DNA from 2 places in the Enterococcus mundtii genome. Region 1 is predicted to be linked to the other one. Evidence: predicted binding sites of a transcription regulator. Region 1 holds the regulator's gene; the other holds the start of a gene.
The links. The regulator CtsR, encoded in region 1, represses protease genes until heat stress. The targets are predictions, from matches to a motif close to TTGGTCAAAAAAGGTCAAANA.

Region 1 (16,169 bases):
CGCTTACAACAGGTTCTTTTTTAGGTTCTTCCACTATTGGTTTCTGTAGCTTCGTTTTTTCTGGCGCCTCGTTCACGATCACATTGACCTCGATCGGAGGCGGGTTTTTTTCAACATTAGCACGATCGACTTGATCTTTTTTTGGTTCTTCCGCAATCACTGGAGTTGGTTCGCGTTCAATCGTAGGTGTAACAACAGTCGCTTCGCGATCAGCCTTACTTAGGACCACTGCTTCCTTTGCTTGCTCCGCTTTTACTTCTACCGAACGAACAACTTCTATTTCCACCTTATCGGTATAATCAATCAGCCCTTTTGTTTCAGCAATTTCATTCTGAAATCCTTCTTTTATTGCACTAATTGCTTGAAATTTTGATACTAACATTTGTTCCGAATCATTTTTATTTGCCGTAAATTCAGAAAAAGAATTGGAACGTCGCAGTGGTTTCTCAGGCAAAGGTTCTAGTTGATCTGTGTTGATCGCGACCTTCTCTAACTTATCCTTTAATTCTTTTTGGACGATCTCAATTTTTTTAACCTTATCCTCGGCTGATTGGACCTTTTGTTCAAGAACTGTCTTTTTACTTCTCTTTATTTTACCAATTTCAGCCCTTAACTTATTGACCTCGTCTTCTTTTGCTATTAGTCCTGTTCTATGGACGGTCAATTCTTTTTTAAATTCATCTTTTTTGATTAATGCGAGAAAGATTGCTGCATCAACTTGTTGGTCTTTTGTATTCACTTTTAAAACACTTTGACCATCTCCATATTGATTTAATTCTTTTTGATGACTTTCCAGAGTTGCTTGCACTTTTTTTAATTTCGCTTGATCTTCAATATACTTAGCATCGATATTCTGTTGGTCAGAAGAAGTGATAGTTCCAATCCCCTTGATCGTGGCTATGTCCCGTGTCAGACGAATAATTTCTTGTTGTAAATCATTATTTTTCAACTCTTTGGCAATATTTTCTTTCTTCTCATTGACCAATTCCTTAGAAGTCGTATCATAATTTATTTCTTTGCTTTCATTTCTTATTTTTTCATCAATTGGCGATCCAATGATCCTTTTGATAGTCGCTTCGTTGTTATATGAAAATATAGACAGAAATGATTCATTGATGTTACTTTGATTATTTTCTTTAAGCTTATCTTCTCTAAGCTTTCTTTCTGTAGACATATCTTCTAGAGGCTTATCTTCTATAGACATATCTGTCTCACTCCCTTCTCATCTTGATTTACATTATCTCGAATGTCCTGTCATTAGAGATTGACCAGAATAGGTACCAAGACGATTCGTTTGTTTTTGTGCTTGTGACACCCGCGTGTTCAATCGACTATCTTTTGACATGCTTGAATGAACAGACGTACGATCTAGATTGTTTTCTCTTTGCTGTGAAGCTAATTTATGTGAACGTGCAAGTGCTCTCTTTTGTGCCCTTTTTTCCCAGCCTTTTTTGATCATTTTTCCAATGAAATTACCAAGTACTTTGGTGACTAACCAAAGTACTTTAAAAACTAAAGATAACACTTTGAATGCTGCACTATATACCCCAAACAATAATAAAATCGCTAACTTATTCAACTAACTTTCCAGCTCACTTTCTCCATAATATACCTATCCTAATCAATACTAACTAGTGGGTGCTTTAAGCGTACCTGAGTTTCGACTGCCACTACTATCTATTTTTTCAAAATTGATAAAAAGATGAAAAAAACGTCCCACATAACGATTTTTATTAAGAAGAGTAAAGACACTGCTCAAAATTATTCCAAAAAATAGAAGTAGGAACTTTAGAGATTTTCAAAATTTCGGACGTGATCCGATCAAAATTTAAGGATAGATCAGTCAAGATCAAATCATATTGATTAATTAATTGATAATCGATAGAAAAAACGTCCTTCTCATAGATATCAATATTTTTTAAAAATGGATGCTTATGTAAAATCAAATTTTTATATAAAAGAGATAAGCCAATTTCTTGAGAACTTAATAATAAAATCGATTTCTCTTGTATTTTTGGTTCAATCATCCGTAACAAATCATTTGAAGAAATGATTAATTCGAGTAATAGTTCTTTATGTAATAGTTCGCTTTGTTCGACAAAATTTAATTGAGCAATTTGCAAAGATTTTTGATAGGCTTGCCAGATCTTAGGGTTGTTCTCCATCATTTTTTTATAAAATATATCTGCATAGCTTACTTTGAAGATGGCTAATTCTTTATAAAAATTGATGAAATCAAAAAAATATTCGATTTCCGTAGTGTTGATCGGCATGTCAATCGCTAAGAGACTGTAAAAGCTTTGAAGAAATTTTTCAATATTCTGCTCTAATCTCTGATCACGATGTTGGACCTCTGTAAACATTAGACCAAAATAGGAAGTGAGAATATTGGAAACATTTTTTTGTGTGACATTGAATTTATATTTTTGACTCATCAACGTACAAAAGACTGTATCACTTTGGATGATCTCCAAGATGGTACCTACGATTTGCTCATTGTCGATCAATTCTTTCTCGGGAATAAGATGTTTATTGCCAATTCGAATAATTGATGAATAAATATAATACACCGAATAAATCACTTTAGGTGTGCTAACCATTCTTTTTTGTGCCTTCAAACAACGTCTGAGCATCTGATAAATCGTATCGAAGTAAGGAAATTCTTTTACTTTATAAATTTCCTTGAACATACTAGCAAATAAACGTCGAATCTCAATTTCATTTCCAGTAATCGTTAATTTGTTCTCTAAATTAATTTGGACATTGATTTTTTCTTTCAAGAAATATGTATTGATTTTCGCGACAATTCTACGAATACTCGTTTTACTTAAAAATAATTTTGTCGCAATCTCAGATAGAGAAGGTTCTGTAATGAATATGTACTTTAAAATTTTCACATTTGTTGAATTATTAAGTATCCTGACAAATATATCATCCAAATTCAATTTCTTCGGTATCGAAAGCGATACCTCTTTGTATTGATTGGTTTCAATACGAGCAGGAAAACAAGTGGTATTGAAACTATCGATATCTGCCGCAATCGTTTTATCTGTAATACTCAATTCTTTGGCCAGATTACTAATATTCGATGACTCAATATTTAGCAAATAAAGCAATGAAATTTGTCTCTCTAATTGTTTCTCAAGTACACCCATAGTCAACAAGCTCCTTTCTTTTTAAAAAACCTATAATGTATCGTACAGCTTTTTCGATAATTTCTTAATATTAGTTTTTCTGTTTTATTAAAAACAAGTTCAATGATCACATCGCTTGAATGTTATAGTTAAAGATTTGTAAGTGAAATAGACCATTTAGTCCATCGATAGATGTTATTCTTAATTTTTTTTTGCTAGATAAAAAAATTTAAATCATAGAAATAAAAAAACATGTATCAGAAAATTTTACTTTTGCGTGTGTCAATTGACTACTTCTAGTTATTTAGATTATCATATACTGTTTTTTTTAAAATAATACTTATTAAATAATGAAGGCAATCTCACTTTTAAATAACCACCGATTAGAATAAAAAGAAAAACTCGAATAATTAGAAAAGTATGATAAAATAATGTTTATAATATGAATAAAGGATGTGAAAAAACAGATTTTCTATTTTTTAGGAGATCTGAAAAGTATGATAAAACGAACAAATATGCTTGAAAAGACTTCTGAAAGGCAGATCAAACTAGCTTTACTCTTAGGTATGGCCGCCATTGACTGTTCGACTTTAGCGGAACAACTTGGGGTAACAAAAAAAACATTATTGACCGATATTGTGTTTTTTAACCATACATATGCACCAGTTTGTATCAGCACCGATAAATATCAAGTAGCTTCTTTACTATTACCACCAGAGATCAATTTGGAAGATTTAATCAAACAAATACTCAATCAATCAACGAATGTACAAATACTACAGATGATTTTTGAAGTAGAGCCAACGTTATCTAAATTAGCAAATAAACTATATTTAAGTGAAACAAGTATTCGCCGGATCATTGCAAATATCAATACTTATTTCAGCGAGATCAATGCGCCATTATCCATACATATCTCCTCAAAACTCAAAATCATTGGGGATGAAAGTTACATCAGGCAATTCTTCTGTAGTATGTTTCGTGAGCAATATATGCCACAGCAATTGCCCCATTTTTATCACATATTCGATGTGTTACAACGTTACTATAAAAAGCAAGCAACACATCAAACAATTAGTACATATAAAGTTATTATAAATAGTTTTTATCTTTACACAGCAATCATTCGGATTGGACAAGGTCATTTGTTATCAGCGAATAAAGAAAAGCCAATCAGCGATCCTTCTTTTTTTGAAATCATAAAAAATAATACAGTGTTTTGTTCAATCATTGAAAAAGAATACGGTTTTAATGTGACAACCACAACTGTATCAAATCTATTAGATAAAAAAATCTATTTCCCTTGTATTCAGTCAGCACCTAGCAATCATGGGGAATATCAACGGATTCGACAATTTTCAGAATACTTTTATCGTTCATTATCTCAAGACTTCTCTTTGAATCAAGATGGTATTCAGAAATTGAGTGAGTTGATTAATTACAATAAAAACCGACAATTCTTTAAAACAACGTATCTACAGATTTTATCAGAAATCCTATTTACACATTCGCCCCAGATACTAAAAGCATACAATCAAGCTATTGACCATGCTGGATTAATGATGATCAAACGGAATCAATTACTCTATGAAGAGTTACTATTAGAATTGATTTCATTGTCACCTTCCTTACTGACGGCCGTTTTTCCTTACAAGAAAAAGGTGTCTATTTTGATTGTTTCTTATCAGGAAGAAAGGACACTTGCACTGTATAAGCAACTGTTATTCAAAAAAATTCCTGCGATTCATAGTATCCATACATATACTGATAATATTTTTCAAGTAAACTACGATACAGTCAATCAATATGATTTAGTTTTAACAGACATCGAACTGAACCAAGCTAAAACGAAAGCTAAAACGATTAAAATTTCTAAAATACCAACAACCTCTTTTTGGAATAACATTGAAACAGTTCTTTATACATAGGTTTATCTGCATAAATCAGAAAAAGCAGACGCATATTCCGTCTGCTTTTTCTGTATGAGTATTTCCTCAACATACTAACGACTTAACGCATTGTAACAAATTCTTCTGCGCCTGTTGGATGGATAGCTACTGTATTGTCAAAATCTGCTTTGGTTGCCCCCATTTTGATCGCTACTGCAAAACCTTGTAACATTTCATCGACACCTACACCAATGGCATGCAGCCCAACAATTTTTTCTTCTTCACCCACACAGATCAATTTCATTTCACATTTTTGTCGATAATCGTTTAAAGCAAAATACATTGGCGTGAATCGTGAACGATAGACTTTCAATTGTCCTTCACCGTATGTCGTCAACGCTTGCTCTTCTGTCAAGCCGATGGTTGCAATCGGTGGATGAGTAAAGACGACTGTTGGAACTAAATCATAGTCTAAATACGAATTTTCTTTTCCATTGAACAGTCTTTCTGACAAACGACGACCTGCGGCAATCGCTACTGGCGTCAAGTCGATTTTACCAATTACATCACCAATGGCATAGATGTGTGAATCGGTTGTATTTTGGAATTTATCCACTTTGATAAATCCTTTTTCATCTAATCCAACGTTCGTTTTTTCGATTCCTAATGCATCTGTATTCGGTACACGTCCGCCAGCAAATAACACACACTCTGCCATTAGTGTTTCCCCATTTTCAAAGGTAACGGTGTAGACATCCCCGTTCTTTGTTATTTCACGAGCCGTAAAGTTTGCATAAGTGTGGATTCCTGCTTCTTGATACATCTCAATCAAGTTATCAGATAACATTTTATCAAACGTACGTAATGGACGTTCTTTACGATAAGCCCACATCACTTCACTTCCCAAGCCATTTAACACACCTGAAAGTTCAGCTGCAATATAACCCGCACCTAATACGATCGTCGATTTTGGTAATTCTGTCAATGCAAAAAAGCCGTTTGAATCAATGGCATATTCTCCGCCAGGAATCGTCATCTTGCTTGGCTTGCCACCGGTAGCAATCAAAATATGATTTGCTTGATAGCTTTCACCGTTTACTTCAACGGTTTGACTATCTACAAAGCGAGCATAGCCTTTGATTGCTTCAACGTTATTACTATCTAAACCTCTTTGATAAGCGCCATGAAGGAAATCAATGTATTTCTCGCGTTTCTCTACTAGTTCTTTAAAGTCAACATGTTTAACGTCCGCTTGGATACCATAGCTTGAAGCATCACGTTCGATTGTTTCTAATATCGTGCTTGCTTGCCACATCACTTTTTTTGGAACACATCCGACATTGACGCACGTTCCACCTAGTTCATTGCCTTCAATCAATAATACTTTTGCTCCATGCATACCAGCTCGATTCGCTGAAGCAATGCCTCCAGATCCTCCGCCAATGACAATATAATCATATGTTTTCATCTTGTTCCTCCTTTTAGCAGCTGATGCAACATCCTACCGCTTATTTTTCAATAAACTTTTTATCAGCTCTTACAAAAAATAAGTGTAGCACGTTTCTAGTCATTCTGTTGACGAGATGCTCATTTCGCTTGATTGCTTAAAAAATTATTTTCTTTTTCTAATCATATCTCCAGGTTTAACTGGTTGTGCGACTGGCATGGTCAAAATCATCATAGGATTTGGTGCGCGATCAATGGATTCTCCTTCTTCATTGTGCATCATCTCAACCATTTGACTGAAGTGAGTAAATCCAGGCCCATAAAATTCGATTTCATCCCCTACAGAAAAGAGGTTTCTCTGACGGATTGTCGCTTGTTTCGTCTCCTCGTCATAAGATAAAACTTCTCCGACAAATTTGTATACAGGGATCTTACGACGTTCACCAAATAATTGTTCATTTTCGCTAGGTGTATCGTAATAAAATCCTGTTGCCAATTCTCGTTGAGCCACTTTCCATAACTCATCGATCCATTCTTGTTTGCACACATAGTTTTCAGGATCTTCCATATAACTATCTACAGCTGCTTTATAGACATTTGCGACAGTTGATACATAATGGATCGACTTCATTCGACCTTCGATTTTAAAACTATCTACGCCATTTTCAATCAAGTCAGGAATATGTTCGATCATCGACATATCTACTGCACTCATCGAAAACTCTTCTTCGATCTCGCCAGCATCTGTCAAAGAGTTTCTCTCTTGTCCAAATGGCAAATCATACAATTCATATTTCCAACGACAAGATTGTGAACAGCCTCCACGATTGGCATCCCGCATCGACATATGATTCGACAACGTACAACGTCCTGAATAAGAGATACACATTGCTCCATGGATGAATGCTTCAATCTCTACATCAGTATGTCGACGGATCTCAGCGACTTCTTCCATCGAAACTTCCCGAGCTAAAACTACACGTTCCAAGCCTTCTTCTTTCCAAAATTCTAATGTTTCATAGTTGGTAGCAGAAGCTTGAGTTGATAGATGGATAGGTAAGCCAGGGGCTTCGGTCGCACAGATCTCAATAAGTGCTGGATCAGAGACGATCACTGCTGAAATCCCCACATCGCGCAGGTTACGGAAAAATTCACCGGCTCCTTCGTCATTTCCTTCATGTGTGACCATATTTGCTGCTACATACACTTTCGCTTGATGTTCTTTTGCGAATGCAACGCCTTCTGCCATTTCTTCATAGGTAAAGTTTCCTGCGCGACTACGTAACCCATAAGCATTACCACCAATATACACAGCATCTGCGCCATAATGGATAGCTGTTTTTAGTTTTTCAAGCGTGCCGGCTGGTGCTAAAACTTCCGGACGTTTTAATTTTCTTTTTGTTGTCATTTTATTTCACCATACTCCTTACTTGATAGATTCAGGATCAATATAAAAGAAACCTGTATCAAGTCCTCGATTCGTTGGATGTAATCCATTGATCTTATTCGTCATTTCTTGTGCTAACGTTTCTGTCCATGTGTCTGCTAATAATGCTTTTTTTGCCTCAACAAATAATTTAGTGATCTCAACAAATGCTTCACCAGGCGTAAAAACGCCATCTAATTTCCAGGTACGGAAATGATGGGCATAAAGCTGTGGGAGTTCATTACTTAAATTGATGTCATTATTCGCAAAAATATGCGTACCATGTGAATCTTCATAAATCGAATAATGTGTATCTTCTTTTTTAGGTTCAGCGAGAAAGAGTCCTCTTTCACGATCTTTTTTTTCGTCCTGTTGCGTGTAGTTATAGTAATTCTGTAACAGTGGACGTTTCGATTGATGGATGCATGTAGCTCCATACACAAGTGTTTCCACAGGAATCTGTAACTTATTTTCCATTTCTTTCATCTCATCAAATGGCACTTCACGTGCTAAAACAGCAGAAATCGCCCCTTTTTTTGCCCAAAAATTGATTTGACGTGCACTCGTCACTAATGTTTCTGCATCAAAAACATAAGGAATGTTCAACTCTGGATTTTTTCTCATGGTATAGATAATCCCAGTATCACCAACTGTGATCATGTCCACATTGATTTCTTTTAAAAATTGCAGATACTCTGGGACTTTTTTCATTTTTTCAGGATGAATGATCCCATTGACAGCTATATTTACTTTTTTACCGTACCGATGTGCCAGCGCAACTAATTCGCGTTGTTCTTCTCTTGTAAAAGAAGCTGGTAAGCGTAGACCGAAGCGTTCTTCCCCAAAATATAAGGTATCCACTCCTGCTTCAAGCAATTCTTCTGCTTGTTTCATTGATTCTATAGTAGTTATGATTTCGATCATCATTTCCTCCTCCTACAACTCCATAATAGTAGCACAGCTCTGAAAACTTTCCAATACTTCTTACATTTATTATTGATTGTAACGATACTGTAAAATAATTTCTGTTTTATACAATATGTCCCTATTGATTTAGAAGTAGCTCTTTAGGAAAACAAAAAACCCAAAAAATCAAATGATTTTTGGGTTTCTGGCTTAGCTATTTCTGTTGGAATCTCACTCTGTCATTATACTTTAGTAGTTATTTTCTTAGGTTCACGCACATTTACTGTGATTTTGCCCTTCGAAGCGCCAACAGTGATTTGATCGCCTAAATGGATTTCTCCTCCAAGCAAAGCTTCGCTCAAACGATCTTCTACTTCTTTTTGTAATGCCCTTCTTAGTGGCCGTGCACCATACTCTGGATCAAAACCGACTTTTCCAATCACATCAACTGCTGCTGGTGTGATTTTCACTAAGATATCTTGTTCTTTCAATCGTTTGACGATCGATTGACTCATGATTTGAACAATCGCATGGACTTCATCTTTTGTTAATGAATGGAAAACGACTGTCTCATCGATACGGTTCAAGAATTCAGGGCGGAAAGCTTTCTTCAGCTCTTCAAGTATCCGTTTTTGCATCGCTTGATGATCTTTAGTAATATCTTGGACGTTGAATCCAACATTTTTTTCCTCACGGATTTGAGTAGCGCCAATATTAGAAGTCATGATCATGATCGTATTTCTAAAGTCTACTTTTCTTCCTTTAGCATCTGTTAAATGACCATCATCTAACACTTGTAATAATAAATTGAAGACATCTGGATGAGCTTTTTCCACTTCATCTAGCAAGATAACTGAGTAAGGTTTTTGACGAATTTTTTCTGTCAATTGTCCACCTTCATCATAACCCACATAGCCTGGAGGCGAACCGATCAAACGACTCGTACTATACTTCTCCATGAATTCAGACATGTCGACACGAATCAATGCGTCCTCTTCACCAAACATCACTTCTGACAATGCTTTCGCAAGTTCTGTTTTTCCGACTCCTGTTGGACCTAAAAACATGAAGGAACCAATCGGGCGATTTGGATCTTTTAAGCCACTACGCGCCCGTCTGATCGCACGAGAAACAGCTTTGACCGCTTCATCTTGTCCTACAACACGTTCGTGAAGTAGTGCTTCTAGTTCCAGTAATCGTTGACTTTCTTTCTTTTCTAACTGTTGCAATGGTACACCTGTCCACTCCGAAACAACAGTAGCTACATCTTCTTCAGTCACCCGATCCGCAAAGCCATTTTGATGTTTTGCTTCAATCGCTAAACGTTTTTCTAGTTTTTTCATTAAGCTTTTTTCTTGTCTACGTAAATGCGCAGCTGTTTCAAAATCTTGTTTTTGAATCGCCTGTTCTTTTTCTTTATTCACTTGATCGATCTCTTGTTTCAGTATCGTCGTTTCTGACAAATCGTCCGCTTGTTCCAATCGAACTTTCGCTGCTGATTCATCAATCAAGTCGATCGCTTTATCTGGTAACTGTCTGGAAGTGATATATCGAACAGAAAGATTGACTGCCGCTCGTACTGCTTCATCGGTGATCTCCACATGATGATGTTCCTCATAGCGTGAACGTAAACCACGTAAGATTTCTTCCGCTTCATCTGCTGTCGGCTCATCTACTTGGATACGTGCAAAGCGTCGTTCCAATGCCGAGTCTTTTTCAATGTATTTTTGGTATTCGTCTAATGTTGTCGCGCCAATCGTTTGTAATTCTCCACGTGCTAACGCTGGTTTCAAAATATTCGATGCATCGATGGCACCTTCTGCACCACCAGCACCAATCAATGTGTGTAATTCATCAATAAAGAGAATAACTTGACCATCATGATAAATTTCATCAATGACTTTTTTCATTCGATCTTCAAATTCTCCCCGATACTTCGTCCCAGCGACTAACGCCCCCATGTCTAACATCATCAAACGTTTTGCTTTCATTTCTTCAGGTACTTCACCTAAAATGATTTTTTGAGCCAATCCTTCTGCAATCGCAGTTTTACCGACACCGGGTTCTCCAACTAAAACAGGATTGTTTTTTGTTCGGCGACTAAGTATCTGGATCAACCGTTTGACTTCTCTTGAACGACCTACGACTGGATCTAACCTGTTTTCTTTTGCTAACTTAGTTAAGTCTCTAGCTAAAGAATCTAACGTAGGAGTACCTTGTGTCATTGCTCGCTTTTCTTGTGGATTGCGACGGCGAATACCACCGGTACTACTTTCCGTACCCATCGTACGCTTCAATGACTGACGAACTTTGCTCAAACTAATCCCCAAGTTGATCATGATACGAGTAGCCATGATACTCTCATCTTTTAATAGACTAAGTAAAATATGCTCAGTTCCTACCTTTTGTGTACCCATTTTATTCACTTCACTATTTGCCAAAGCAAAAATTTGTTTCATTCGAGGAGAATAAGGGAGAAATACACCTTTTGCATAAGTTTTCACTGTACCATAACCGACTAAATGCTCGATTTCTTCATAAATATCTTTTTCATTCAATTTCATATCTCGTAATACTTTCCCAGCAATCCCGTTGGGTTCGATCACTAAAGCCAATAATATATGTTCTGAACTTACCGCTTGATGTTTGAAGCGTTTTGCTTCTTCTTGGGCAATTTCTAACACACGTTGTGCTCTTTCTGTAAATATTTCTGCCATTTAAATTTCACTCCCCATCTTCATAGCTTAATCGTTCTAAAAAGGCTCGTAGAATTCGAGCACGTGTATAATCTTCTGTCTCATTGATGTTCAACGTATTTTTAGCAATCGCACTCAACATCAAGTTTCCTTCTTTTTTGGTAATGATTTGGTCTTCATATAGTTTCTGAATAATGGCGTAGGCATTTTTTTCATTAATCGTTTCGCCAAATAGCAAGTTGATTCGTTCAAGCATTTGTTTTTTATCCGACATTCTCACTTTTGCAATGCGGATATACCCACCACCACCACGTTTACTCTCAACCAGATAGCCGCGTTGAATCGTAAATCGTGTATTGATCACATAATTGATTTGTGAAGGAACGCAGTTAAATAGATCTGCCAATTCAATCCTTCGAAGCTCGATCATCTCGTTTTTTTCCAGGATCTTTTTTATATATGATTCAATTAGATCCGAAGTATTTTGTTGTGCCATCCCACTCATTCCTTTGACTAATATTGACCTTAATTATAGCGAATTTATAGGTAGAATGAAAGGAGAACGCTTGTTAGATATTTGATTCGAAGAATAACGATAAAAGACCATTTATTTATGTAAATAAAAAAAACTAGGAATTCAATGAAGTCCCAGTTTTTCCAACGCGCCCAAGAGGAGTCGAACCCCTAACCTTTTGATCCGTAGTCAAACACTCTATCCAATTGAGCTATGGGCGCATATTCAATTAATTAAAAATAATCATACAATAGAACGTATGACTTTGCAACAAATAAAAAAATCGGGAAGACAGGATTCGAACCTGCGACCCCTTGGTCCCAAACCAAGTGCTCTACCAAGCTGAGCTACTTCCCGAAAAAATAAAAAGACTACGCGCCCAAGAGGAGTCGAACCCCTAACCTTTTGATCCGTAGTCAAACACTCTATCCAATTGAGCTATGGGCGCATATTTGTAATGCCGAGGACCGGAATCGAACCGGTACGGTGATCACTCACCGCAGGATTTTAAGTCCTGTGCGTCTGCCAGTTCCGCCACCCCGGCGCGTAGTACATTGGCAAAGCGGAAAACGGGGTTCGAACCCGCGACCCCCACCTTGGCAAGGTGGTGCTCTACCACTGAGCTATTTCCGCGTATTTACGATGCCGGCTAAAGGACTTGAACCCTCGACCCTCTGATTACAAATCAGATGCTCTACCAACTGAGCTAAGCCGGCGTAAAAAAATAGAATAAATCATATGATGCGGGTGAAGGGACTTGAACCCCCACGCCGTAAGGCGCTAGATCCTAAATCTAGTGCGTCTGCCAATTCCGCCACACCCGCAAAAATATGAGCCGTACAGGGCTCGAACCTGTGACCCTCTGATTAAAAGTCAGATGCTCTACCAACTGAGCTAACGGCTCATATGGAGGTTAACGGGATCGAACCGCTGACCCTCTGCTTGTAAGGCAGATGCTCTCCCAGCTGAGCTAAACCTCCAAAGATAACAAAGCGTGGCGGCGTCCTACTCTCACAAGGGGCAACCCCTCACTACAATCGGCGCTAAGAAGCTTAACTTCTGTGTTCGGCATGGTTACAGGTGTATCCTTCTCGCCATCGCCACCACACTTGGTGTTATCTATATTGAGTAAATCTTGTTCACTCAAAACTGGATTTGAAGTATCAGTAAGAAACTCTCCGAGTTTTTCATTTTATTTTGGTTAAGTCCTCGATCGATTAGTATCAGTCCGCTCCATACATCACTGTACTTCCACTCCTGACCTATCTACCTGATCATCTCTCAGGGATCTTACTTTCTTAAAGAAATGGGAAATCTCATCTTGAGGTGGGCTTCACACTTAGATGCTTTCAGCGTTTATCCCTTCCCTACATAGCTACCCAGCAATGCCCTTGGCAGAACAACTGGTACACCAGCGGTAAGTCCATCCCGGTCCTCTCGTACTAAGGACAGCTCCTCTCAAATTTCCAACGCCCGCGACGGATAGGGACCGAACTGTCTCACGACGTTCTGAACCCAGCTCGCGTGCCGCTTTAATGGGCGAACAGCCCAACCCTTGGGACCGACTACAGCCCCAGGATGCGACGAGCCGACATCGAGGTGCCAAACCTCCCCGTCGATGTGGACTCTTGGGGGAGATAAGCCTGTTATCCCCAGGGTAGCTTTTATCCGTTGAGCGATGGCCCTTCCATGCGGAACCACCGGATCACTAAGCCCGACTTTCGTCCCTGCTCGACTTGTAGGTCTCGCAGTCAAGCTCCCTTCTGCCTTTACACTCTTCGAATGATTTCCAACCATTCTGAGGGAACCTTTGGGCGCCTCCGTTACTCTTTAGGAGGCGACCGCCCCAGTCAAACTGCCCATCTGACACTGTCTCCCACCACGATAAGTGGTGCGGGTTAGAGTGGCCATAACGCAGGGGTAGTATCCCACCAGCGCCTCCATCGAAACTAGCGTTCCGATTTCTACGGCTCCTACCTATCCTGTACATGCGGTACAGACACTCAATATCAAACTACAGTAAAGCTCCATGGGGTCTTTCCGTCCTGTCGCGGGTAACCTGCATCTTCACAGGTACTAAAATTTCACCGAGTCTCTCGTTGAGACAGTGCCCAAATCGTTACGCCTTTCGTGCGGGTCGGAACTTACCCGACAAGGAATTTCGCTACCTTAGGACCGTTATAGTTACGGCCGCCGTTTACTGGGGCTTCAATTCGTACCTTCGCTTACGCTAAGCACTCCTCTTAACCTTCCAGCACCGGGCAGGCGTCAGCCCCTATACTTCATCTTACGATTTTGCAGAGACCTGTGTTTTTGATAAACAGTCGCTTGGGCCTATTCACTGCGGCTGATCTGACGATCAGCACCCCTTCTCCCGAAGTTACGGGGTCATTTTGCCGAGTTCCTTAACGAGAGTTCTCTCGCTCACCTTAGGATTCTCTCCTCGACTACCTGTGTCGGTTTGCGGTACGGGTCGTTGTTTTCTCACTAGAAGCTTTTCTCGGCAGTGTGACGTCAGGAACTTCGGTACTATTATTTCCCTCCCCATCACAGCTTGTCCTTAAAGTTAGAAGCATTTGACTCCTATCAAGACTTACTGCTTGGACAGACATTTCCGATCGTCTGCATTCCTTAGCCTCCTGCGTCCCTCCATTGCTCAAACAAAAACAACGAGTACAGGAATATCAACCTGTTGTCCATCGCCTACGCCTGTCGGCCTCGGCTTAGGTCCCGACTAACCCTGGGCGGACGAGCCTTCCCCAGGAAACCTTAGTCATTCGGTGGACAGGATTCTCACCTGTCTTTCGCTACTCATACCGGCATTCTCACTTCTAAGCGCTCCAGCAGTCCTCACGATCTACCTTCAACGCCCTTAGAACGCTCTCCTACCAATACACCTAAAGGTGTACTCCACAGCTTCGGTAATATGTTTAGCCCCGGTACATTTTCGGCGCAGGGTCACTCGACTAGTGAGCTATTACGCACTCTTTAAATGGTGGCTGCTTCTAAGCCAACATCCTAGTTGTCTGTGCAACCCCACATCCTTTTCCACTTAACATATATTTTGGGACCTTAGCTGGTGGTCTGGGCTGTTTCCCTTTCGACTATGGATCTTATCACTCACAGTCTGACTCCCGGATATGAATGAATGGCATTCGGAGTTTATCTGAATTCGGTAACCCGAGATGGGCCCCTAGTCCAAACAGTGCTCTACCTCCATCATTCTCAATTCCGAGGCTAGCCCTAAAGCTATTTCGGAGAGAACCAGCTATCTCCAAGTTCGTTTGGAATTTCTCCGCTACCCACACCTCATCCCCGCACTTTTCAACGTACGTGGGTTCGGTCCTCCAGTGCGTTTTACCGCACCTTCAACCTGGACATGGGTAGATCACATGGTTTCGGGTCTACGACTACATACTCAAACGCCCTATTCAGACTCGCTTTCGCTGCGGCTCCGTCTCTTCAACTTAACCTCGCATGCAATCGTAACTCGCCGGTTCATTCTACAAAAGGCACGCCATCACCCATTAACGGGCTTTGACTTGTTGTAGGCACACGGTTTCAGGTTCTATTTCACTCCCCTTCCGGGGTGCTTTTCACCTTTCCCTCACGGTACTGGTTCACTATCGGTCACTAGGGAGTATTTAGCCTTGGGAGATGGTCCTCCCGGATTCCGACGGAATTCCTCGTGTTCCGCCGTACTCAGGATCCTCCTAGGTGCCTTCCAAATTTCATCTACGGGGCTTTCACCCTCTTTGACTGACTTTTCCAAGTCATTCGACTATCTGAAAGAACTACCATATCGGAGTCCTACAACCCCAATGAGCAAGCTCATTGGTTTGGGCTTTTCCCGTTTCGCTCGCCGCTACTCAGGGAATCGAATTTTCTTTCTCTTCCTGCAGGTACTTAGATGTTTCAGTTCTCTGCGTCTACCTCGTATACGCTATGTATTCACGTATACGTAACATCCTATAAAAGATGCTGAGTTCCCCCATTCGGAAATCTCTGGATCATAGCTTACGTACAGCTCCCCAAAGCATATCGGTGTTAGTCCCGTCCTTCATCGGCTCCTAGTGCCAAGGCATCCACCGTGCGCCCTTATTCACTTAACCTTATCAACCTTGCGGTTGGGTTTTGATCTTTCTTCTAGCGATAGAA
Region 2 (16,169 bases), 910 kb from region 1:
ATAAGAGTTGACCGTTGGATTGCAGACTGCCGTATACGCGCGCGCATGTTTCAATAAGCCACCTAAGAAATGATACGCAGTTTGACTTAATTCTAAATCTCCGTCTTTATCGTAAAAGGCATTTCCATCTTCATTGAATAGAGACATATTGCAGTGCATGCCAGAACCGTTGATCCCGAATAATGGTTTTGGCATGAAAGTCGCATGCAAGCCATGTTTACGAGCGATGGTTTTCACGACTAATTTAAACGTTTGGATATTGTCACAAGCATCAACGACATCCGCATATTTGAAGTCGATCTCGTGTTGTCCAGGAGCCACTTCATGGTGAGAAGCCTCCACTTCAAAGCCTAAGCTTTCTAATTCCAATACGATATCTCGACGGCAATTTTCGCCTAGATCCGTTGGTGCAAAATCGAAGTAACCACCTTTGTCATTCAACGTCGTTGTGATGCCACCATCTTCATCTAATTTGAACAAGAAGAATTCTGGTTCAGGTCCTAAATTAAATGAGGTAAAGCCAAGTTTTTTCATATCATTTAATGAACGTTTCAGATTGCCACGAGGGTCACCAGCAAACGGAGTACCGTCCGGATTATAAATATCACAAATCAGGCGCGCCACTTTGCCGTGGTCGCTTTCCCATGGGAAAATCATCCAAGTAGAAAGATCAGGATACAAGTACATATCACTTTCTTCGATTCTGACAAATCCTTCAATCGAAGAACCATCAAACATCATTTTATTCTCAAGTACTTTGTCGATTTGACTCACTGGAACTTCAACATTTTTGATTGTTCCTAATATATCTGTAAACATCAAACGTAAAAAGCGTACGTTCTCATCCTCAATGATTCGTTTAATCTCTTCGCCTGTGATTTGTTTCTTTACCATGGTATCCCTCTTTCTTTTTTTTATTTCATTCAGTCAAAGTATTGACGTTGTTGCAAGCCTTGTGACTGATAATGTCCTGTTTTGGCTAACCCGCCTTGAGCTAATATCTCATCACGGAAAATTTGACGAACGTCGTGATCGGTCAGCGGTTTTTTACTTTTTTCTTCTTGTTTTTTCGCCTGTGCCATTTCATAGACCCGTTTGATTCCAGCCATATTCAATCCTTCTGAAAGATAGTCTTTGATCTCTAATAAAATATCGATATCATTCAGTGAATACATGCGTCGATTCCCTTCACTTCTCTCAGGGTGAACAAATTCCTGTTCTTCATAATACCTGATTTGTCGAGCAGTCAAGTCTGTTAGTTTCATAACTGTACCAATTGGAAATACTGACATTGAACGACGTAATTCCTTTTCTCCCATCTGACGTCTCCTTTCGTCCTATCAATTGAATAAAGTATACCAATCACAAAAAAGACTGTCAACCTCTCATGTTAGGTTTCCTTACATAAGAAACGGTTTTTTTTATAAAAAAACTTGATCCACTTCTAAATGAAGTCGATCAAGCTCGTATTTTCTTATTATTTCATTTTTAAAATAACTCATCTTTTTTTAGCCATTTTGAATTTTTATTCGCAAACCCACGTACTTCATAGCTATTTTGTTCTTCAATGAAGTGTTCATCTAATACAAGTGTCTGCCGTCTCAACTCACTTAATGTTTGTCCTTGGTCACTCGGCACAAGTTTCGTATAAGGAAGCATCAACTCCATCAACTGCCGTTTGATGGCCTCGATCAAGCGTTCTTTCCCCTCTTGTGTCTGAGCAGAAATCAAGACATTCGGAAATAAAGTCGGTGTAAACCCTGCTGTGTCGATCTGGTCTGATTTATTATAGACAGTCAATACAGGCATTTCTTTCATATCTAACTCGTCCATCAACTTTAAAACTGTTTGTTCTTGCAAGATTCGATCAGAAGAACTTGCATCGACAACATGAAGCAAGAGATCCATCCCTTGACTTTCTTCAAGGGTTGAATGGAACGCATCAATCAACTGGGTGGGCAGATCTTGGATAAAACCAACGGTATCCGTTACAGTCAATTCGAATCCTTCCGCAAAACGCCATTTTTTCGTCAGCGGATCAAGGGTGGCAAATAGTTGATCTTTCGCATATGATTCGGCTTGCGTCAATAAATTAAGGATTGTTGATTTACCCGCATTCGTGTAACCGATCAAACCAATTTGAAACACTTCACTACTTTGTCTTTTTTGCCGATTACGTTCTCGATGGGCCTCCACTGCTTTTAGCTCTCTTTTTACGCCTAAGATCTTGTTGCGGATATGCCGACGATCCGTTTCCAGTTTCGTTTCTCCTGGTCCCCTTGTACCGATCCCACCACCAAGACGAGAAAGCGACTCGCCTTGTCCAGCAAGACGAGGTAGTAGGTATTGCAATTGCGCCAATTCGACTTGCAGTTTTCCTTCTTTAGATCGCGCACGCATCGCAAAGATATCCAAGATCAATTGGACTCGATCAATGACCGGCGCCCCTACTGCATCGGTAATCAGCTGACTTTGACGCGGAGTCAATTCGTGGTTGAATATGACAAGATCTGCCTCATAAGCATCTGCTAATTGAGTCAATTCTTGAAGCTTTCCTTTACCGATCAACGTTTGACGATCCACTTGCGGTCGTTTTTGCGTGAGTCTATATACGACTTCACCAGCTGCTGTATCGATCAATTGTTCCAATTCTTTCATTGATTCAGCAAAATATCGCTGATTTTCTTCCGTTTCCACACCAACAATGATTACTTTTTCTTTTGCTTCTCTCATGTCCTCACCTCTTTCAGCCAACCTTCGATGGCATTTTCGATCTCTGCTAGATCTGTCGGTTTTTTCAAGAGATCGAACCAATGCGCCGTCAAGCGATTACGAAACCAAGTCAGTTGTCGTTTGGCATAGCGCCGAGAGTTCAATTTGATTTGTTCGACTGCCTCATCTAGAGTGATATTTTCTTCAAAATAAGGAAAGAATTCTTTATAGCCGATCCCTTGACTGGCTTGAACCGCCCCTAATTCATAGACCTTTCTTGCTTCTGCAATCAATCCCTCTGTGAGCATTTGATCCACTCGTTGGTTGATTCTACTATAAAGGAACTCACGCTCCGTATCCAGACCGATCATATAATAATCATACAAGCACTCAGGTCTTTCTTTCGGTGCCATGATACTGTAGCCTGTTGTCTCAAATACTTCTAATGCGCGAATCACTTTTCGCTGATTATTCCAATGGATTTTTCCCGCCGCAAGCGGATCGCGTTCATTCAAATAAGCCCAAAGTTGTTCTTTTCCTAGTTCTTCAGCCATTTTTTCATATTTCTCTCGAATAGCAGAATCCGTTTCTTCATTTGCTCCTAATTGAAAATCGTACAATAACGATTGAATATATAAACCGGTGCCACCGACGATGATCGGCAAATGTCCTCTTTCGGTGATTTCCTTGATCAACTTGCGACCTGCCTGTTGAAAATCCGCTGCCGAATACTGCTGGTCTGGCTCGATCACATCAATCAAATGATGAGGAATCCCCATCATTTCAGCTGGCTTGATTTTTGCCGTACCGATATCCAGATGTTTATAAATTTGTAAGGAATCTCCACTGATGATCTCGCCGTTGAATTTTTGGGCAAGTGTCACACTTAACGCTGTTTTACCAACTGCTGTGGGTCCTACGATCACTAATACTTTTTCCATATGGCTCCTACTTTTTCATTAATTGTTTAACATACCAAGCACGTTCAGGAAAGTCTGTGATGAGTGCATCCACAGGTTCCTTTAATCCTCTTTCAAGCTCTTCTGTCGTATTGACTGTCCAAAGACGAATACGCTTTGTAAACTCTTGTATTTCCTGAGGATGCGCAAATGCCCAAGTTGCTTTAGGGTGAAGACCTTCAATAAAAGGTAAGGTCTTAGCTAGATCTAATTTTTTCATTGAATCACTCATTAAAAGATCCAGTTGTGCGTCTGGTTCGATGACGGATAAACGTTCTAATGAACGAAGGTTGAAACTACAATAAGCATGACGAAACGGCCACTCATTTTTTGTCATGAGTTCAGACACTTGTGCTTCGATCCCCTCATACTCATACTTGTCCGTTTTGATTTCAATCATCAATGTTCCTCGATAATTTTTTTGGAGAAGTAGCGAGAGTACTTCTTTTAGCGCAGGGATTTTCGCTGCTGGGAAATCTTTACTAAACCAACTACCTGCATTCAATTTTTTCAGCTCTTCGAGAGTCTTTTCTCGAACAAGGCCTTTGCCGTTGGTTGTTCGATCAACGGTTTCATCATGGATAACGATTACTTGACCGTCCTTACTAAGATGGACATCTAGCTCGATCCCGTCCGCCCCCACTCTTACTGCTTCAGAAAAGGCGGGCAATGTATTTTCCGGATGGGTTCCTTTACTTCCTCGATGTGCATAAATCTGTACCATAGTCCTCACTCCGATCATCCCTATTTTACCACAGGAACAAAAAAGAAAAAGCTTGGACTCCTTGTAAGTGCCCAAACTTTTACTTTATCAAAATGTTTAGTTTCTCTTATCCTTGAACAAACAATATGTTTTGTTTAGCTCCACACATCATCTTTTGAGAAAAAGCCGATTGGTTGTCTCGTCGTATTTTTCAACTGGGATTTTTTCTCATTGATCATTGCGGTCAAATTATCTGTAAAGTTTTCCAAAATGACACGCCCACCTTTGTAAGCATAGCCGCCGATCTTCATCGTTTCACCCGGTGAAAGAATCACTTTGCGGTGAGCGATATTTTGGAATAATTCATCTAAAATATAATTTGGTAAATAAAAATTATTTTGTGCAGAAAATGATTGCAGATACGCAAAGTCATCGATTGTGATATAACAATCGTCAAAAGCATCAAAGCTGACATATTCTTCCAACAAGCTCGCACGCTTTTGGAGAATCTCATTGATTTTTTTATTTAATTGATTCAATGTTTCGATTTCTTTGACTTTCAGTTCCAATTCGCGTCTACGTTGCTCTTTATTCTCAAGATGACGCATTTGGATCGCCATCCCTAAGTAGACTAAGATCGCTCCTACTAATACACCGATAAAACCTGTGATAGCAATTACCAATTACGGTTCCTCCTTCTTATTGATTTCTTTTTTATCATAACATAAACTCACTTTATGAGACTAGCTCTCGGAAAGTTTTTTCATTTGACCTTTATTGACCAAAAATGTATACTACTTTGTAGGTAATCAAAATCAATTTATGTTACACTATTTCTAAACAAATCAAGGAGGAACCTTATTATGAATTTAATTCCTACAGTTATTGAACAATCCTCACGTGGGGAAAGAGCCTACGATATTTACTCACGTTTACTGAAAGACCGCATCATCATGTTGAGTGGACAAGTAACAGATGATCTAGCAAACTCAATCATCGCACAATTGCTATTTCTAGATGCACAAGATTCTGAAAAAGACATTTACATCTATATCAACTCACCTGGTGGTTCTGTGACTGCTGGAATGGCCATCTATGACACAATGAATTTTGTCAAAGCAGATGTCCAAACAATCGTTATGGGGATGGCTGCTTCAATGGGAAGTTTCTTATTGACTGCCGGAACAAAAGGAAAACGATTTGCTTTACCAAATGCTGAAATCATGATCCACCAACCACTTGGTGGCGCACAAGGACAAGCAACAGAAATCGAAATCGCTGCACGTCATATCTTACAAACCCGCGAACGTTTGAATAAAATCTTAGCGGAACGTACTGGTCAACCAATCGAAGTGATTGAAAAAGATACAGATCGTGACAACTATATGACTGCTGAACAAGCCAAAGCATATGGCTTGATCGATGAAGTCATGGAAAACAGTGCTTCATTAAGCTAATCAACCTATCAAGATCAAAAAAGAAGGCCTTCATCCTTGGATGACAGACCTTCTTTTTTTGCTGTAAAAACATGTGTTAAAACTATTGTTGCCATTCTTTGAAGAATCCTTCTGCATGTTTTTGTCCCATTTCGATATAATGCGTGATATTCTGTTTATTTTTTTGGATTTCTTCTTCTGTTAACGGACGGATTACCTTGGCTGGTCGACCAAAAGCTAAAACATTCGGTGGGATGATTTTTCCTTCTGTCACAAGTGAGCCTGCTCCGATCAAACTATTCTCCCCAATGACTGCATGGTTCAAAACAGTCGCTCCCATGCCGATCAATGCGCCTTTTTCAATTTTACAGCCATGAAGCATACATTGATGTCCGACTGTGACATTTTCAGCAATCTCAACTGGGGCATCATGATCGACATGGATGACCGTCCCATCTTGGATATTGGTTCCTTTGCCGATCTTGATCCAATTGCTGTCGCCACGAACCACTGCTTGGTACCAAACCGTGACATCTTCTCCTAATTCTACATCACCGATAACCGTCGCATTATCTGCTATAAACCTTGCCATCTTTTTCCCTCTTTTCATTTATTGAAGAAAAAAGGTCCTAGAAGGCTGTTCGCCTCTAGAAACCTCTTTTCATTATTCCGCTGCTTCAGCAAATTGGCTGTTATAAAGTTTCTCATAGAAACCGCCTTTTGCTAATAAACTTTCATGTGTTCCTTTTTCAATGATTTGGCCTTGATCCATCACTAAGATCAGATCGGCTTCACGGATCGTTGATAGACGGTGAGCGATCACAAAACTCGTTCGTCCTTCCATCACTTTATCCATTGCTTTTTGGATCAACGCTTCAAGTCTCGTATCAACGGAACTAGTCGCCTCATCCAGAATCAATATCTTCGGATCGGAAACAACCGCACGAGCAATCGTCAGCAATTGTTTTTGTCCCAACGAGACATTATCTCCTTCTGAATTGATCTCCATTTCATAACCATCAGGCATCGTTCGGATAAAATGATCGACATTCGCTGTTTTCGCTGCATCAACGATCTCATAATCTGTTGCATCTAATTTACCAAAACGAATGTTGTCGGCAATCGTTCCCTCGTACAACCAAGCATCTTGCAGTACCATCCCAAACATGGAACGAACATCACTTCGACTCATCGCTTTCGTATCAATACCATCAATCTTGATGGCGCCATGCGTCACATCATAAAAACGCATCAATAAGTTGATCAATGTTGTTTTCCCAGCACCCGTTGGTCCGACAACAGCTACCATTTGTCCAGCTTTCACCTCAAAGTTCAAGTCTTGGATCAATGGTTTCTTCGGATCATAAGCAAAATCGACATGTTCAAACGAGACATTTCCATGGATCGTTTCTGGCAAAGGAACATCGGTCTTGTTTTCTTTTTCCTCAGGTTCGTCTAAAATCTCAAACACCCGTTTCGTAGCTGCGGATGCACTTTGCAACACAGAAGATAATTGCGTCACATTACCCATTGGTTGGCTGATTTGCCAAATATATTGGATAAAGGCTTGTAATTGCCCAACCACAATGACTCCAGAAATCACATAAAAGCTTCCTAAAACTGCCATACCGATATACGTAGCGTAGGCAGTTAATTGTACTAACGGCATCATCAATCCAGAAATAAAGGCTGCTCGAAACCCAAAATGTTTCAAGCTATGGTTGACCTTATGAAATCCTTCAAATGTTTCTTTCTCACGACCGTATACTTTTAACACACTGAATCCAGTCATGTTTTCCTGAACATAGCCATTTAATTCACCTAAAGAATTTTGCATTTCTTGGAAATATTTTTGAGAAGCATTGATCACTCGTTTAGAGATCCAAATTGACGCTGGAATCATGATCATTGAAATCAACGCCATGACCGGTTGGATATAAAACATCATCGCTGCTGCCATCGTAATCCCTAAGATTGCATTGACGATACCGATAAAGGCTTGTTGCAAGGCGCCACTAACTGCATCTACATCATTCGTGACACGAGATAAAATATTTCCTTGTTGATTTTTATCGAAATAAGAAACCGGCAAACGATTGATTTTTTCTTCAATATCTCTACGCAAGTCTTTCATGGCACTCTGAACAACATTTGTCATCAATACCCCAGAAAGCAATTGAGAAATACTATAACCTGTACCAACCACCGCGATCCAAATCAAACAGTTGATGATATAAGAAAAATTGATTGCCTCATTATTCACTAGATTTTTGCTGATTTCTGTTGTTGGAAGCCCGACGACATAAGGCAATGCCGCATTGAAAGCCACCGTTAAAAATGTAAATAGTAGCACTAAGATAAACGTCAATCGGTAAGGACGGATATAGCGAGCTAAACGTTTAAAAGAAGCGAAGGTTTTTTTCATGCTAGTTCCTCCTTCGATAATTGAGAAGCGGCAATGTCGTAATAAATCGGACAATTTTCTAGTAGTTCACGATGTGTGCCCATGCCTACTACTTCTCCTTCATTCAATACGATGATCTTATCGGCGTGCATGATCGTACCCACACGTTGGGCAACGATCAATACGGTTGATTCAGTTGTTTCTTTTTTCAATCTTGCACGAAGTTTTGCATCCGTTTGATAATCAAGTGCTGAAAAACTATCATCAAAAATATAGATTTCTGGTCGGCGGATGATTGCCCGAGCAATGGCTAACCGTTGTTTCTGCCCACCTGAGAAGTTTGCGCCACCTTCAGAAAGATGTTCATCATAACCGTCCGCTTTTTTAGAAATAAAATCAGTCGCCTGCGCAATATCAGCCGCACGTTCCATTTCCTCTTGCGTTGCATCTTCTTTTCCGTATCTCAAGTTTTCAGCGATCGTCCCAGTAAACAATAGTGCTTTCTGTGGAATAAACCCGATTTTTTGTCTTAGTTTACTCAACTTGTACTTACGCACATCTACACCGTCAATCAGGATCTCACCATGAGTAACATCATAAAAACGTGGAATCAATTGGATCAATGTAGACTTCCCGCTACCTGTACTACCAATAAATGCCACTGTTTCACCAGGTGAAGCAGTAAAGCTGACGTTGCGAATCACTGGTTCTTGCGAATGTCCAGGGTAAGCGAAGGTCACATTTTTAAATTCGATGTAGCCTTTCGTTTTTGTTTCTGATATGCCATTTGGATCTTCAACAATAGCAGGAGTAGCATTTAAAGCTTCTTGGATACGACTAGCAGAGACTGCTGCTCGCGGATACATCATAAACACACTCGCAAACAACATAAATGAAAACAACGCGTGGAAAATATACTCAATAAAAGCAATTAGATTCCCTACTTGCAACTGTCCATCTGCAATTTGTAGCGTACCGCTCCAAATAATCAAAATCATCACGATATTGAATAAGAAGAAAAAGCCAGGTTGAGCAACCGCCATCAAGCGAAAGAGGCTTTTAGAACTTGAAGCATAGTTCTCGTTGACTTTTTCAAATCTTTTTTCTTCGAATTTTTCATTTACAAACGCGCGGATAACGCGTAGACCTGATAGGTTTTCACGTAAGATACTATTGATCCTGTCTAAATTCTTTTGTTGGATTTTTGATAAAGGTTCAGAAAACTTAGCAATCCCAACAACAGCCAATAATAAGAATGGCAATGCACCAATTACATATAAACCAAGAGATGGACTTGTTCGCATAACCATATACAAACTAACAACAAACATCATCGGTGCCATAAAACCGATTCTTAAAATATTTTGTAGAAACAACATGATTTGATACGCATCATTGGTCGTACGAGTGATCAATGATGATACGCCTAGTGTTTCATACTCTTGATGTGAATACGTTTGGATATGTTTGAACAGATCATCACGAATGTCTGCAACGATATTCGTCGTGATCCTTGACCCAAAATAACCTAAAAATATATTCATTATGATCCCGATCACAGTAATCACGATCATCAATAGTCCTTGTTGTTTCACATAGTCAAAATCATCGTTGAGGATTCCAACATCGATCATGCGTGCTAAAATAGTTGGTAGACCTAGTTCGATCAGAATAAAGCCGAACACACAAATAAAATTCAACACCAAATATTTTTTGTAGCGCATGGTGTAATGCCACATTAACTTCACTTTATCATCTCCTTTAAATATTCTATCTTGCCATTACTTTCAATAGTAGCACAATCTACTACTTTATAGAACACTACATTTTTTAAAAAGAATTTTTTCTGAAAAATATTTTCTCTTCGTACGTTTTTTCATTTTACAGTGACCGTTTTCTATACTTATCTCTTGATTTATGCTAGAATAGCAATTAACTATTGTATGTTTCATACAGAGGATCCGAGTAAAAAATATTCCAATTGGATAAGCAAATGCGAGGCTTGTCTCTTTAAGGAGAATCAAGTATTTTTCTTAAAGTATAAAAAACATAGGTGGCTTGTCCCCTCGTTTTGTGTTGTCCAAAAAATACGCTAAATTACTGCTTTAAGCAGATAAAGGAGACATAAACCATGATTTACAAAGTTTATTATCAAGAGTCAAAAATCCGTAACCCAAAACGTGAAGAAACACAATCGCTATACATCGAAGCAAACAGCGATGTTGAAGCACGCCAACGAGTGGAAGAAAATACCCCATACAATATCGAATTCGTACAACTTCTAGAAGGTAACCATCTAGAATACGAAAAAGAAAACCCAGCATTCACATTAGTGGAGTTTTAAGATGAAACTTTCCATCAAAAATAATGAGACAGGTGTCTTTGCGATTGGTGGATTAGGTGAAATCGGGAAAAATACGTATGGGGTACAATTCCAAGATGAAATCATTATCATCGACGCTGGAATCAAGTTTCCAGAAGATGAACTGCTTGGCATTGACTACGTCATTCCTGATTACAACTATATCGTACAAAACATACACAAAATCAAAGCTTTAGTGATCACTCATGGACACGAAGACCATATTGGTGGGATACCTTACTTATTAAAGCAAGCAAATATCCCGATCTACGCTGGCCCTCTAGCTTTAGCTTTGATCACAAATAAACTGGACGAACATGGCTTACTTCGTGACGCTGTGCTAAATGAAATCAATGAAGACACTGTGATCCGTTTCAGAAAAACATCCGTCAGCTTTTTCCGAACGACCCATAGTATTCCGGATGCTTTAGGTGTGGTTGTCAAAACACCTTCTGGTAACATCGTGGCTACTGGAGATTTCAAGTTCGATTTTACACCTGTAGGAGAACCAGCAAATTTGCATAAAATGGCTCGTATCGGAGAAGAAGGCGTTCTTTGCCTCCTTTCAGATAGTACCAATGCAGAGATTCCAACGTTTACGAAATCAGAAAAAACGATTGGCCTTTCTATTTTGAAAATATTTGAGAAAATCGAAGGTCGGATCATTTTTGCCAGCTTTGCTTCCAATATCTTCCGTCTACAACAAGCAGCGGAAGCCGCTGTAGCAACGGGTAGAAAAATTGCTGTTTTCGGGCGTAGTATGGAAAATGCGATCGTCAACGGACAACGTCTCGGCTACATCAAAGTGCCTGACGGTACCTTTGTCGATGCGCATGAAATCAATCGTTTGCCTGCAAATGAAACAATGATCCTATGTACAGGTTCGCAAGGTGAACCAATGGCTGCATTGAGCCGCATTGCGAATGGTACCCATCGTCAAATCCAAATCCAACCAGATGATACGGTGATTTTTTCTAGCTCACCGATCCCAGGTAATACAACAAGTGTGAACCACTTGATCAACTTATTGTCTGAAGCTGGTGCTGAAGTAATTCATGGAAAAATCAATAATATCCACACATCTGGTCATGGTGGTCAAGAAGAACAAAAATTGATGCTTCGTTTGATGAAGCCAAAATATTTTGTACCGGTGCATGGTGAGTTTCGGATGTTGAAGATCCATGCCTCTCTTGCACAAGACACAGGTGTACCAGCTGAGAATTGTTTTATCATGGAAAACGGTGATGTATTAGCATTGACAAGTGATTCTGCTCGTTTAGCTGGAAAATTCGTCGCTGGCGATGTGTATATCGATGGCAGTGGAATCGGTGATATCGGTAATGTTGTTTTACGAGATCGTCATTTACTTTCAGAAGAAGGACTCGTTCTTGCAGTGACAACTGTCGATATCAAGAAAAAAGAAATTCTAGCTGGACCAGATATCCTTTCTCGTGGCTTCGTCTATATGCGTGAATCAGGGGATATGATCAATGAAGCGCAACGTATTTTGTTCCACGCATTGCGTGATGTGCTAAATGCCCCCGACTGTTCGGAGCACAAATTAAAAGAAGCGATGGTCGGTGCATTACAACCTTACTTGTTCGATCGTACAGAAAGACATCCAATGATCATCCCTATGGTGATGACACCGGATCAAAACTAACTTAAAACCGAGGTCGGGCCAGAAGTGTTCAGCCTCGATAAATAAGGCGCCAGCCACGAAATTTGTTCTTCAAATTTTTGTAGCTGGCGCCTTGTTTATCGAAGCGGTTCTTCTGTTCCCGCCGTTTATTCGGTTTTAGGTGGTGAGAACTAATGTCCTACTCCCAGATTTTTATAGAAAAAAAAGCGAGACCCACAAAAATGTGAAAGAACAATTTTTGTGGGTCTCATCTTATTTTTCGAGGGAAACACGTTGGTTTCAACCTCTGTCATCAATTATTTGGTTCGCTCCATGACGAAGCAAGCCTCATAACAGTATATTTTCGTATAGATTACGCTTTTTCAACGTTTGTAGCTTGTGGGCCACGATCTGAATCTTCTACGTCAAAAGTAACTGCTTGACCTTCTTCTAATGTTTTGAATCCGTCACCTTGGATTGCTGAAAAATGTACGAATACGTCGCTTCCATCTTCACGTGAGATAAAACCAAATCCTTTTTCAGCGTTGAACCATTTAACTGTTCCGTTTTCCATTAATAATACCCTCCTCGTGCCAAAGCACTTATTTGATTGTAACATTGCTCGTGTACGATAGAGGTGCAACAGATGTTTCAACTTCTATTCCCAAACAAAATTACATTATAATTGTACACTTGGTTGTTTTTTTTTGCAAGAAAGCTACATCATTCTTTTTCCATTAATCCTTCTTCACGCAAACTAAAGTATTGTTTGCTGCCAATAATCAGATGGTCAAGAACTTCGATCCCCATCATCTCTCCACATTCCTGAATGCGTCGTGTCAATCGCATGTCTTGCTTGGACGGAAGAACGTTGCCGCTGGATAGCGATAGGTAAACCTTTGATGTTATCGCCAGTTTTTCCCCCACTTCACACCGTGCGTACGACTTTCACCGTACACGGCGTTCCCCCGTTAGTTCATTACTTCATGTTTGTCTCAGTCCGGTTTTAAATTGATTACTGAATGAAATTTTTGTGTTTCCTACTGCTACTCGCAATTTATTGACTTTCTCTAATTCCGAATCCGACAAGTTAAGGTCTTGCAAATAAGATAGAAGTGTGTCTTCACGTGTTGCGTGAATCAATCGATGAATGGTATCGCTAATCAAAACGAGATTAGAGTATCGGTCATCTTTTGATTTGATCCATGGGATTTTATGGTGACAGTGCAATTGTGTGACATCCAACTCTTCGCCTGTAACCGCACATTTTCCTTGTTGGGTCACAAATAGAGAAATACGATTATCGTTAAACTCAATTGTTGCTCGTTCGCCAATCACTGGATGGCTTCTAAGCCATTGAAGTGCTTGCACTGAAACTACTTGAAGCTTTTTATGAATCAGTTTTCTACCTTCTTCTGTATACTTACACACACCGTTGTGCTTCATTAAAGCCGTTCTCGTCTTTATAAAACCAATCGGTATAATCGGTATATCGTTAATATACCTTGTCATTTTCGATTTTAGATACGGTCGAATACCTTTATCACGAGTTTTATATTTTGATGTCTTCTTTATTCCCAAATATTTAAATCTGTGCTTCTCAACTTGGGTTAATTGATACTGGATCGGCATCAAATCGGCATTGACTTGTGTTGCGATTTGATAATAATTGTGAATCCCGATAACCATACTATTGTAAATGTTTAGGTGACGGGTAACATCATTGCCGTTTGGTGCTTTTTGTATCAATTTTATCTGATCTTTGAGCTGTTTCTTGATCCTCTTTTTGGCTTTATCACAAATATGGGATTGGCAAACATAATTCTTACGTCCCATTCTGTCGTATCCTTTACGTTCCATTTTCAATTCAAATCCAAGAAACTCACTACTTTTCTTTTTCAGATTTGTAATCTTTGATTTTTCTGGAGAGATAGGTAGTTTTAACCGTTCTTCCAACCACATTTTGCTTGCTGTAAAAATCTTTTCAGCATTTGCTCTTGTAGTTGTAAAGATTTTAAAGTCATCTGCGTAACGGACTATATACATTTCTTTTAGTGTTGACGTTTTTCTCAACCGTTTATATCTATGTTGGTGATTCCATCTTTCAGCCTTTTCGTTGTAATAGTCATTAATGTTTTCACAATTGAAACTTTCCCATTGTTTCGCGATCCACCAATCAAATTCATTCAAATTGATGTTTGCCAACAACGGGGAAAGAATCCCGCCTTGTGGTGTCCCTTTCGTTGGATAGATCGTTTCTCCATTAGGCATTTGGATAGGTGCTTTTAACATTTTACGCAAAATCACGAGTAGTTGTTTGTCTTGTATTCCCAATGTCCATATCTGTCGCAATAATTTTGTATGATCGACTTCATCGAAGAATCCTTTGATGTCTACATCGACTACCTATTGCATTTTTGCTCGATTAATTCGCCCCGCCGCTGTAGAAACAGCGTTTTCTGCTGAACGGTTTGGTCGAAAGCCAAAGCTGTGTTTATAAAACTTTGGTTCACAGATTGGTTCAAGGACTTGTAGGATACATTGTTGTGCGACTCTATCCCACATTGATGGGATTCCTAGTGGTCTGGTTTTCCCATTCGGCTTGGGAATCTCTACTCGTTTTACTTTTCGAGGATTGTAATGAGTGAAACGTTTCCTGACTTTGTTGACAAACTCCTCTGTATCCAGCTTCTCGATATCGTAGATAGTCACCTTATCTATTCCAGGTGTCGCACTACCATTATTACGTTTGATATTTCGATAGGCTAGAAGAATATTATCTGTTGAGGTGATGATCGTCATCAAGTTTTTAAATTTTTCGCCCTTATTACTTCGCTCATAGATTGAATCGAAGACTTCGGTCATACCATAATATTCCGCATGGCGTAACCGTGTGTTTTTCATTCTAGGGATCTTCTTAAAACTTTCTTTCAAGGTCTATCACGCTCCTTATAGGTACGTGACCTTTTGAGTCATACCAGAATCCTTTGCTATGACTGAGTTGAAGTATATCAAACTAACGGCTAGAGGCTGTTGCTCCATCTCCATTACAGAAATTTCTTCGCTCGTGCCTCCACTCTCACTGCCACAAATTTAAGTTTCCTCTTTATGATTCCCCTTAAAATCGCTTCATTGAGTATACTCTCTCCACGATGACAGCTTTCCACGTTCCCTTTGCTTTATCTTATGTCTTGACTTAGGTGCCAACTCTTACCCAATGTTCTCTCCACAGCCTGTAACTGTGCATGGAGCTTTCGGAACCACCATAGGTACTCGCCCACGGAACATAACTAACCTACTGTTAGCCTTACCCATTTCTAGGTATTCGCCACTTATGGATATTTCATTCGCTGGTTCGTCAGTGTTTCACCACATTCTCACCTTATCAAGTTTAACGACTCCCGACCTATCAGATACACCCTCTACCGCTAGAGAGATTTCGTTGCAGTTCACTATTTTAATCAACAGACGGTATCTTTCAGCCGACTTCACCGAGATTCACACCTCATTCCCAATATATGAAATGACGCATGTCGGAGTATCAGAGTAAGCGCTTCAGGACGTTACTCCTTCATTTCACCTATCAAGCAAAGAGTTCACGACTCTCTTATTTCTGAGAGGACGTGCGTAATCTTTTCAATTACGAACGTGTCTCACGATGATTATGAGCAAGTACAAGCCGTGCTGCTGAATAGCGGACTGCGTAATGGAACACTTCACGTGGATGTGCGATTGTCTGATCCAATGACCCGATGAACAAGGTTTTCTTTAGTAAGATTTGATTTTTGGTATCGAGATAGATGCAAACTAAATGTTCTTGTTTTTGATCTTTTAGTTCTAGGATCAATTCTTTTGCCAATTCATAACTCGCATGGACAGTCGTCGTTTGACGCAACTGATCGACTTGTATCCGTCGACCCAGCTCGATCAATGCTTTGATCTCTAAGGCTTTGACCCGACCAATCCCACGAA

Region 2: a site for CtsR is predicted at 5,139-5,159, ahead of clpP (ATP-dependent Clp endopeptidase proteolytic subunit ClpP). Genes of this name have one in related genera too.

Annotation. Positions count from the first base shown of each region.
Region 1 is NZ_CP018061.1:3,023,861-3,040,029, forward strand. It holds gene EM4838_RS14015 (GumC domain-containing protein) at 1-1,204, opposite strand, end outside; gene EM4838_RS14020 (hypothetical protein) at 1,238-1,579, opposite strand; gene EM4838_RS14025 (helix-turn-helix domain-containing protein) at 1,734-3,155, opposite strand; gene EM4838_RS14030 (helix-turn-helix domain-containing protein) at 3,632-5,062, shown strand; gene gor (glutathione-disulfide reductase) at 5,145-6,491, opposite strand; gene EM4838_RS14040 (peptidase U32 family protein) at 6,636-7,877, opposite strand; gene EM4838_RS14045 (peptidase U32 family protein) at 7,896-8,819, opposite strand; gene EM4838_RS14050 (ATP-dependent Clp protease ATP-binding subunit) at 9,044-11,518, opposite strand; gene EM4838_RS14055 (CtsR family transcriptional regulator) at 11,526-11,993, opposite strand; tRNA gene EM4838_RS14060 (tRNA-Arg) at 12,159-12,232, opposite strand; tRNA gene EM4838_RS14065 (tRNA-Pro) at 12,295-12,368, opposite strand; tRNA gene EM4838_RS14070 (tRNA-Arg) at 12,386-12,459, opposite strand; tRNA gene EM4838_RS14075 (tRNA-Leu) at 12,470-12,555, opposite strand; tRNA gene EM4838_RS14080 (tRNA-Gly) at 12,573-12,644, opposite strand; tRNA gene EM4838_RS14085 (tRNA-Thr) at 12,655-12,727, opposite strand; tRNA gene EM4838_RS14090 (tRNA-Leu) at 12,754-12,835, opposite strand; tRNA gene EM4838_RS14095 (tRNA-Lys) at 12,843-12,915, opposite strand; tRNA gene EM4838_RS14100 (tRNA-Val) at 12,919-12,991, opposite strand; rRNA gene rrf (5S ribosomal RNA) at 13,004-13,119, opposite strand; rRNA gene EM4838_RS14110 (23S ribosomal RNA) at 13,209-16,123, opposite strand.
Region 2 is NZ_CP018061.1:572,103-588,271, reverse strand. It holds gene glnA (type I glutamate--ammonia ligase) at 1-894, opposite strand, end outside; gene EM4838_RS02745 (MerR family transcriptional regulator) at 924-1,319, opposite strand; gene hflX (GTPase HflX) at 1,489-2,733, opposite strand; gene miaA (tRNA (adenosine(37)-N6)-dimethylallyltransferase MiaA) at 2,730-3,653, opposite strand; gene EM4838_RS02730 (glycerophosphodiester phosphodiesterase) at 3,661-4,395, opposite strand; gene EM4838_RS02725 (hypothetical protein) at 4,530-4,994, opposite strand; gene clpP (ATP-dependent Clp endopeptidase proteolytic subunit ClpP) at 5,238-5,831, shown strand; gene EM4838_RS02715 (gamma carbonic anhydrase family protein) at 5,914-6,402, opposite strand; gene efrB (multidrug efflux ABC transporter subunit EfrB) at 6,475-8,235, opposite strand; gene efrA (multidrug efflux ABC transporter subunit EfrA) at 8,232-9,962, opposite strand; gene EM4838_RS02700 (DNA-directed RNA polymerase subunit epsilon) at 10,346-10,558, shown strand; gene rnjA (ribonuclease J1) at 10,560-12,239, shown strand; gene EM4838_RS02690 (cold-shock protein) at 12,571-12,771, opposite strand; partial or broken gene EM4838_RS02685 (JAB domain-containing protein) at 12,921-13,076, opposite strand; partial or broken gene ltrA (group II intron reverse transcriptase/maturase) at 13,182-15,101, opposite strand; partial or broken gene radC (RadC family protein) at 15,856-16,169, opposite strand, start outside.